DNA from 3 places in the Lactobacillus sp. B4005 genome. Region 2 is predicted to be linked to each of the others. Evidence: predicted binding sites of a transcription regulator. Region 2 holds the regulator's gene; each other region holds the start of a gene.
The links. The regulator Rex, encoded in region 2, represses fermentation and respiration genes when NADH is low (regulators of the CRP and FNR family bind a similar motif). The targets are predictions, from matches to a motif close to TTGTGAANTANTTCACAA.
Positions count from the first base shown of each region.

Region 1: the regulator Rex is predicted to act here: its motif matches at 1,656-1,673, upstream of J3U73_RS07170 (acyl-CoA dehydrogenase family protein).
Region 3: the regulator Rex is predicted to act here: its motif matches at 1,742-1,759, upstream of pplA (extracellular electron transfer flavoprotein PplA).

Region 1 covers NZ_JAFNOZ010000002.1:571,999-575,286, reverse strand. The annotation lists gene J3U73_RS07180 (NAD(P)H-dependent flavin oxidoreductase) at 1-461, opposite strand, end outside; gene J3U73_RS07175 (LysR family transcriptional regulator) at 491-1,402, opposite strand; gene J3U73_RS07170 (acyl-CoA dehydrogenase family protein) at 1,755-3,005, shown strand; gene J3U73_RS07165 (CaiB/BaiF CoA transferase family protein) at 3,095-3,288, shown strand, end outside.
Region 2 covers NZ_JAFNOZ010000002.1:17,366-20,653, reverse strand. The annotation lists gene J3U73_RS04465 (ABC-F family ATP-binding cassette domain-containing protein) at 1-867, opposite strand, end outside; gene J3U73_RS04460 (redox-sensing transcriptional repressor Rex) at 1,181-1,822, shown strand; gene groES (co-chaperone GroES) at 2,004-2,288, shown strand; gene groL (chaperonin GroEL) at 2,305-3,288, shown strand, end outside.
Region 3 covers NZ_JAFNOZ010000002.1:449,396-452,683, reverse strand. The annotation lists gene J3U73_RS06615 (FAD:protein FMN transferase) at 1-724, opposite strand, end outside; gene pplA (extracellular electron transfer flavoprotein PplA) at 793-1,710, opposite strand; gene J3U73_RS06605 (FAD-dependent oxidoreductase) at 1,953-3,288, shown strand, end outside.

The DNA of each region.
Region 1 (3,288 bases), 550 kb from region 2:
TGCATAACTTTAATCCCATTATGGTGAAGTAATTGAACCCATTCTTTTGAAGCAATTTGACCAAATCCCTCAAAAAGAGCAATGGTAAGTCTTCTTTTGCGCATTAATTCTACAAGTTCCATTGCTGTATGATCTTGCTCAGGTATGCTGGCACTACTAGGAATTTCAATGGCAAATGGGCGAAAGGTATGAGCTAAGACATAGTCTATTTGTTCATTCATCAAATTTCTTTCCTGCATTGCGTCAAGGATATAATTGTTGCCAGCTTTGCCAACTTGGTCGCTACTACTTGCCGAGGCTCCTGTTAGCGCATCAGGTGCGTGATAACCTGCATTAATTCCCAGAATTCCTAATGAGCCTGCTTCTGAAATGGCAGCAATCAGTTTACCGTTGGTTAGCGTGTGAATAGGCTTTTGGATAATTGGTAAATTAACTCCTAATAATTGACATAATTTATTCATCTGAAGATGTTGCACCCCCCTTCAATCAATTAGACCAGAATATTATCAACCATTTCTTGAATTTCTTTTTTACGGCTTTTAATAAAATCGAGAAAATCAATGATTTCTGGTGAAAAGTTCTGGTTGGAATCATAGACCAAGTATACTTGGCGTGTATTTTTAGGTAAATCGAGCTTAATCATGTGAATATTAAAACCACTAAGGTAAATCGTTTTGGCCACTACACCGACGATGTCATTTGTAAGAACCTGACCAGCAATAGCCAATTCATCATGTAAACGATTAGTAATGTGTAAATCTGATGCGGTAGCTAATAAGGCATTAGTAATATCCTTGCCAATTTGGATTTTTTTTGAATACGTAATAATCGATTCACCCTGGAGCTCTTCTGGAGTCATTTCCGTAATTTTGGCTAGTTCGTTTTCTTGAGAAACAATGGCAATAATTTCCTCAGTATAAAGTGGAACATAAGTAAAGTCACTAAATTCGGGCACATATGAGCAGATTCCAATATCATACCAGCCGTTTTTAATACCTTCACAAATTTGATAAGAAGGGTTGTCGTGATAAATAAAGTGAGGTGCAATACTGCTTTCTTGTTGATATTGTTTGGTCAAGTTAGGAAGCAAGATACCAATCGCGGTAGGGATGCCGGCAATATGAATGTTACCTTTGTCTTGACTAATTTTTTGTTCAATTTTCTTTTTACCATGGTCAAGAGTAGCCAGAGATTTAGTGACCGTATCGTAAAAAATACGTCCATAGTTGGTTAATTGAACGTAGCGGCCATTATGCTTAAATAGTTTGCAATGCAATTCTTTTTCTAGTTGTTTGATTGATACTGAAAGAGTGGGCTGACTAATATATAAATTTTCAGCTGCTGTAGTGTATTGTTTTTCTTCTGCCAATTCACGAAAATAGTAAAGTTGATTTAGATTCATGATAGTACCTCAAAAAATATATGATATTCACTACCTAATAATAGATGCTATACCTAATTTAATAAAAACGCTTTCACATTTTTTAATATAATCATTGGAAAAATTAATATTTTAGCTTAATAGTTGAGCCTGTTGTAATTTAGCTGATAAATTTACCAGGCAATTTAAGAAGTCCGCAATAAACTTTGTCATTTTAGCAAAACTTCAGCCAAAATAATGGTAAAAAGTATTTATAAAACTAATAAAAGTAACTTTGTTATCAATTTTACAAAGTCATTTTTTGCCAACATAATACAATTGTCAATTAAGAGTGCTTTCAAAAAACTTCAGAAAGTAAAAAGGAGATTGTATTATGACTGAACAAAAACAATTGCATGTATTACCACCATATGAAGAAACACCAATTATGCACAAGGCTAAGCCGGGTGAGTCAATGACTGACGAAGACTTTGCTAATTACGTTAAAGAAATTAGACATTTGGCCCAAAATGAATTTGATCGTATGACTAACTATATTGAAGAGAATCGTAAATTTCCACAAGACTTTTTCCCAATAGCAATTAAGCATGACTTGTATCGCTTTGCGTTGCCAAAACAATACGGAGGTTGGGGTTTGAGTGAAAAACAGATTCTACAAGTACAAGAAGAATTTTCTCGTACTCAAGGTGGTATCAGAATGCACTTGCACCATGCCTCCGACATGAATTGGCGAATTCTTGATAATTTTGGTAGTCAAGAATTAAAAGATAAGTACATGAATAAATTTCAAGATAAATCAATTTATGCCAATTTTGCCTTGACTGAAAAAAGCGGCGGTACGGGTGCTGATTTGCATACCTTGGCTGTTAAAGACGGCGATGACTGGGTAATTAACGGAGAAAAGACGCTGATTTCTCATGCAGATGTAGCTGACTTTACTTATCTAATCGTTGTTACCGATCCTGATAAAGAAGGTGATGAGCGCTTATCTGCATTCTTTGTCCCAACAAATACACCCGGATTTGAAGCTAATGAAATGCCACTGATGATGGGGTGCCGCGGTGCTGGTCATGCCGACTTAAAGTTTACAGATATGCGTGTGCCAGACAAATTTATGTTGGGTAAACGTGGCGAAGGAATGAAAGTTGCAATCTCTTCGCTATCATTATCGCGTGCACATATTGCTGATTCTAACTTGGGAATGGCTCAAAGAATGTTGGAGATGTCGATCGCATACTCTAAAGACCGGGTAACTTTCGGTAAGCCATTATGCAAACGGCAATCAATCATTTTTGAAATTGCCGATATGGGCGCTAAAGTTCATGCACTTAGGCTGATGTTATGGGATTTAGCTAAAGACTACGATGAAGGAAAGGATATTACTAAGAAGGCGTCATTAGCTAAACTTGAAAGTATTAATACTGTTAAGCTGGTTTCTGATTATATGTTAGAGATTTTTGGTGGAATTGGCTACTTCCAAGACAATCCTTATGGCCCAGCTGAACGGTTATACCGCGATTGCCGTGCAATGTGGCTTGAGGAAGGACCACGTTCGGTTCAGCGCTTAACAGCAGGGAGATTACTGATCAACGATGGTGGTCAGACACCAATTACTAGTTTATAAAGAGATATTCTAACTTGGGAGGGCTGAAACTAATAAATTAAACTATTAGCTTCAATCCTCTTTAATTATAACTAATGCGGAGATAAAAAATGGCCGATGAAATATTAAAGGGAATCAGAGTTATTGATTTGACGCAATTTTTGGCTGCACCAACTGTTGGCAGGGTGCTTGGCGAATGGGGTGCTGATGTAATTAAAATAGAAGCTCCCAAAGGAGATGCTGGGCGAACCCAAGGTGCCGTTTTTGGCATGAAATATGAAGATGATGAAAATTTAGGCTTTGA
Region 2 (3,288 bases):
GCTTTGCGCTCTTTTAGTCGTTTTTGCCCGAACTAAATTCTTTTGAATAAATTCCTCGTCTTTTTTAATTTTTTCTTGCTGCCGTTCGTAAGCTTCTTCTTGTTGCTGATCACGTTGCTTTCGCTGGGCAACATAATCGGAATAGTTTCCTTTAAAAGCTGTTAGTTTGCCAAATTGTAATTCAAAAATTTGGTTAGCAAGATGATCTAAAAAGTACTGGTCGTGAGAGACAACTAAAATTGCTCCGGAATATGTTTTAAGAAAACCTTCTAGCCAGTCAAGTGTGTCCAGATCTAAATAGTTGGTCGGCTCATCGAGTAAAAGTAGCGGTGGCTTGCGTAAAAGCAGTTTGACAAAGGCAAGCCGGGTTTTTTCACCACCAGAAAGATCACCAATAATTTTAGTCCAAGTATTTTCAGGGAAGTTAAAACCATTCAAAATACTTTTAATATCCGCCTGATAGGTATATCCACCTTGTTGTTCAAAATCAAATTGCAACTGGTCATATTGTTTTAAAAGTTGCTTATCTTCCGGATGTTCGGCAATTGCTTGTTGCAAGCCGCGGATTTTTTGTCCTTTTGCAATTAATGGCGCAAAAACGGTCAGCATTTCATCCCAAATGCTCTTACTTTCATCTAAGCCATTTTCTTGCGCGATATAACCCACATCGATCCCTTTATTAATGGTAAATTCGCCGTGGGTAGCTTCTTCTTCACCCGTCATAATTTTAAGGAGTGTGGTTTTACCAACTCCGTTTGGTCCTACAAGGCCAATTCTTGCATTTGAATCAATCGAGAAATTAACGTGATTGAATAGCGTATTGGCACCAAATTGTTTTTCTAAATCGTGTCCTTGTGCAATTATCATATTTTTCACCTAAAGTCTATTTTAGCATATGTGGCAAGACTGCTGGCAACTGCATGAGAAATAAGCCTTTTTTAAGTAAAATTATTTTTTCATCATTAGTAAATTGATTACGAGTATTTGCTCAGTTATTTACAAATAATTTTTTAATTACCATGTAAAGCGGGTTAATTAACAGTAAAATCGTGTTTTGTGATTGTGTTAGATTGTGAAAAAACATTTGCAAATATCAGTAAGTTATAGGTAAAATAATATTAATTGATGAGTGAATTCACAAAAAAGCTCACTAGTGATATTAAGTTGGAGGCTTTTTAAAATGGAAAAAATAAAAATACCTACAGCGACAGCGAAGAGACTGCCGCTTTACTATCGTTACCTAATTATCCTGAATGAAGCTGGTAAAGAAAAAGTTTCATCTACTGAATTATCAGAAGCAGTTCAGGTTGATAGTGCATCAATCCGTCGTGATTTTTCATATTTTGGTGCTTTGGGTAAGCGTGGGTATGGCTATGATGTCAAAAGTCTCCTATCCTTTTTTAAAAAGATTTTAAATCAAGATACTTTAACTAATGTTGCATTAGTTGGTGTAGGTAATTTGGGACACGCCTTGCTCAACTATAACTTCAAACGAAGCAATAACATCCGAATTTCCTGTGCTTTTGATATTAATCCTAAAATTACGGGCAAAATTTTGAGTGGCGTTCCTGTTTATGAAATGAGTGAATTGCAAAAGCAGCTGAGTGACCAACAGATCACCATCGCTATTTTGACAGTGCCGTCAGATTCTGCACAAAAAACAGCGGATGACATGGTCGAAGCTGGCATTAAGGGCATTATGAACTTTACGCCAATTCGGTTATCAGCTCCAACCGGGGTTAGAATTCAAAATGTTGACTTGGCGACTGAATTACAAACCCTCATTTATTTCCTTGATTCGGATAAAGATAAGAATAGATAAATTTATAAAGCCGCCGCTGCAATGGCTAAAGAAAATTAGCACTTTAAGTAAAAAAGTGCTAATTTTTTCTTGCTTTTTTCATTAAAAGGGGGTATTATCATATTTGTAAGTTAGCACTTGGTTAATAAGAGTGCTAACAAATAACAAAAATGATTTTAAATTAAAATTAGGAGGGACAAACGTGTTACAACCAATTGGTGATCGCGTGATCGTAAAAGTTAAAGAAGAAGAAGAAAAGACTGTAGGCGGAATCGTCCTTGCTTCAAATGCTAAAGAAAAGCCAACAGAAGGTGAAGTTGTTGCTGTCGGTGAAGGCAGTTATGCAGAAAACGGCAACAAGATCCCAATGTCAGTTGAAAAGGGCGACGTTGTTCTATATGACAAGTATTCTGGCACTAACGTTGAATACGAAGGTGAAAAATTCTTAGTCCTTCATGAAAAAGATATTTTGGCAGTGGTTAAGTAATTAAGGAGCGAAAATTATGGCAAAAGATATTAAATTCTCAGAAAAAGCAAGACGTTCCCTATTAAAGGGTGTTGATAAGTTAGCTGATACTGTTAAGGCAACAATCGGTCCTAAAGGTAGAAACGTTGTCTTAGAGCAATCTTATGGCAATCCTGAAATTACTAACGATGGTGTTACCATTGCTAAGTCAATTGAATTAAAAGATCACTACGAAAACATGGGTGCTAAGCTAGTTGCCGAAGCTGCACAAAAGACTAACGACATTGCCGGTGACGGTACCACTACTGCAGTTGTGTTAACTCAAGCAATCATCCGTGAAGGAATGAAGAATGTAACTGCTGGTGCTAACCCCGTAGGTGTTCGTCGCGGAATTGAAAAAGCTACCAAGGCTGTTGTTGATGAATTACATAAAGTAAGTCACACTGTTTCTTCAAAAGATCAAATTGCGCAAGTTGCTTCAGTTTCATCTGCTTCAAAAGAAGTTGGTGACTTAATCGCTGATGCAATGGAAAAAGTTGGTAACGATGGTGTTATCACAATTGAAGACTCACGTGGTATTGAAACTGAATTATCAGTAGTTGAAGGTATGCAATTCGATCGTGGTTACTTATCACAATACATGGTAACTGACAACGACAAGATGGAAGCAGATTTGGACAACCCATATGTTTTAATTACTGACAAGAAGATTTCTAACATTCAAGACATCTTGCCATTATTGCAAGAGATTGTTCAACAAGGTAAATCATTATTGATTATCGCTGATGACGTTTCTGGTGAAGCACTTCCTACTTTAGTATTGAACAAGATTCGTGGTACTTTCAACGTTGTTGCTGTTAAGGCTCCAGGCTTTGGTGACCGTCGTAAAGAACAATTACAAGATATTGCCGCTCTTACTGGTGGTACAGTTATTACCGAAGATCTTGGTCTTGAATTAAAGGACACAACGATTGATCAATTAGGTAAAGCACGCCGCATCACTGTTACTAAGGACTCAACA
Region 3 (3,288 bases), 430 kb from region 2:
CTCCGCGTGCAGCTTTAGGATCCTGAATTCCAACTGACCAGTTATTTCCATTAGTTGGTGATTTTCCTAACACATAAACATTGCCACCTAGGTCGATGATGGCACTAGTTACTCCTTCTTTTTTTAATACTTTCATTACCTCATCAGAAATAAAACCTTTAGCCATTCCGCCAAGATCTAGCTTCATACCTCGCTTTTTTAGAAAAACAGTTCGTTTTTGATCATTAAATACGACGTTATGATAATTTACTAAGGGTAATTTCTTTTTAATTGTGCTTTCTTTAGGTTTATGAGCATCAGGAAAACCAATTCGCCACAAACTAGTAATAGGGCCAATGGTAAAATCAAATGTACCTGCGGATATTTTACTGTAGTAGTACGCATCCTTGCACATCCTATAAATAGTTGGTGTTACCTTAGTCGACTTAATTCCAGCATTTTGATTGATTTTATCTATTTCACTACCCTTTTGATTAACAGTAGTTTCTTTTGCTAAAGTTTCAATGCGATCGAAACCGGCCTGTAATGCTTGATGTTTATGCTTGTTATATATTTTAATTGTGCAAACGGTACCCATTAAAAATTTAGTATCAGAAATTGGCTGAGTTGTGATCTCGGTTTTCACAGCCTTGGTATTTTTACTTTGAGTTGAGCATGCTGCCAAACTAGTTCCTGCTATTAGTAGTTCTATTACTAATAGTACTTTCAAAACTTGCTTTTTCATCTTAAATCCCTTAACAAAAAAGGAGCGGCTATAATGTCACTCTTTTTTCTAATTAATAATTAAAATTTCTATTCCTGATAAACAATATTATCTACTTTTATAGTCTTAGTGTCACCTTTTTGTGCTGCATTAATTAACTGACTGACGTAGGCAATAAAGGAATTGGAAGATTCAGTTGCTCCTGAAACTACCTGTACTTTTTCAGTATTACCCTTAGACTTTAAGAACTCTTCTTGTAATTTTGGAATATACTCTTTAGGGCCAATATTATTAATTTTCTTCATTTGTTTTTCGTATGAAGAATTTTTGGTTTTAGAAATACCCTTTTTGTTAATTTGATCATATTTAAAACTGCTGATTTTACCCTTTTTAATTACCATTGCAAATACTTGACGGTAATCATGACTGTAATTCTGTTCTTCTAGCTTGTAAGTACCATCTTTCATTTTTTTATCATTATTAATATGAATAGTACCTGTTTTACCTTTTTGTGCGGCTTGAGTTAACTGGTTAACATAGTTCTTTAAAGTCATACTGGAACCGGTTGCCCCTGATACTACCTGAATGGCACTTGAATTAGCACCATTTTTAGCGAATGATTTCCGTAACTCAGGAATATATTCTTTAGGACCTATCTTTTCCTTAGAATATTTCTTCATTTGCTCTTCATATTTATCGTCCTTTGCCTTCGATTTACCATCTTTATTAAAGTAATCATAACTAGTATCAATTACTTTACCATTTTTAACCGTCATTGCCATTTTTAATCGATAGCCATTGGAGAAATTGTCTTCTACCAGTTTATAGTCACCATCTTTTAACTTGCCTCCAGCAACTTGTTTGATGGCTTTTTTCTGAGTAACTTTACTTTCTTTTGGTTTCGAATTCTTGGAAGAATCATTGCTAGCTGTTGTTGAGCAGGCACCTAATAATAAAGCAGATAAAGATAACATAGTTGCACTGTAAATAATCTTGTTTTTTTTCATAAATTTCTCCTTGCTAATAAGATGAACGTATTTGTGTATTACTTCACTTATTAAAATTATAAAATAGGAACTTAGTTAATGCAATAGCAATTTAAAGTTTTAAAAATATTCAGAGTAACAATAAAGAAAGCGTATTACACCAATTAAAAAATATATTTGTGAAATTTAGCACTTTACCCAATATATAAAGTCTAGTATAATTAGAAATATGTACAGTTATTACTTTTGAAAGGGTGCTTAAAGTGGCTGAAATAAATGTTGTTGTAATTGGAGGGGGCTTCGGCGGTCTCTATACGACTAAGCATCTTGCAAAGAAAATGAAAAAACGGCAAGATGTTAAAATTACACTGATTGATAAAAATCCTTATATGACGATGATGACTTCGCTACATGAAGTAGCGGCTAATCGAGTAGAAGCAAAAAGTCTTAAATATGACTTACAGCGTTTATTTTCCCGCAGGAAAAATGTTGATGTTGTAACTGATAATGTTACAAAGATTGATCAGTCTGCCAAAAAAGTTATAGGTGATAATAATGTTTACCCATATGATTATGTTGTGTTAGCTATTGGTTCCCAGCCAAACGACTTTGGGACAACTGGTGTCAAGGAATATGGCTTTACTTTAGGTAATCTAGACGATGCTGAGAGATTACGTGATCATATTGATTTGATGGTACATATGGGATCTAGGGAACGTGATCCCGAAAAGAAAGCACAGTACCTAAACTTCGTTGTTGTTGGTACTGGGTTTACAGGAACAGAAATGGCTGGTGAATTGAATTCATGGCGTGGAGAATTAGCTAAAAAATATAATTTGCAAAAGAATGACATTAAAATCACGATGATGGAAATGGCGCCAACGGTCATGAATATGCTTGATCGACCAGATGCTGATAAGGCAGCACAGTATCTCTTAAAACAGGGAGTTGAAATTAAAACTAACACTGGTGTAGTCGGAGTTCATAAAAATTATGTTGATCTTAAGGATGGCTCTACATTTCCAACGAGAACCTTGATTTGGACTGCTGGCGTTAAAGCAGTTGATACGGCTAAAGATTTTGGTTTTCAAACTGGGAAAGCCGGTCGAATAATCGTTAATGAATATTCACAAATTCCTACTGATTCTCATATATATGTTATTGGTGATGTTGCGTTATATGATGCAGACGATAGTGGACGTGGTGAACCACAAGTAGTCCAAGGAGCTGAATCTGCGGGGAAGTGTGCGCTAAGAAATATTTACAATCAAATTAATGGTGGTGAGCCCGTTAAATTTAAGGGTACATACTCAGGTTTTATGGTATCTTTGGGGCCGGCTTGGGGTGTAGCTTCTTTAGTTAACACGTTTCATTTAAGTGGATTCTTTGCCATTTTGATGAAGGACATTGTTGACATGATTTACTTTATAGCAATTTATTCAGGACATTATCTTTTTCATTATGTAATGGATGAATGGTTCAGAATTAAGCGCCCCACATTGTGGCGTGGCAACCTTAATCGCTATGGGAATGTCTTGTGGACAGTGCCACTAAGAATATACCTTGGCATGATGTGGATAATAGACTGTTGGTATAAAG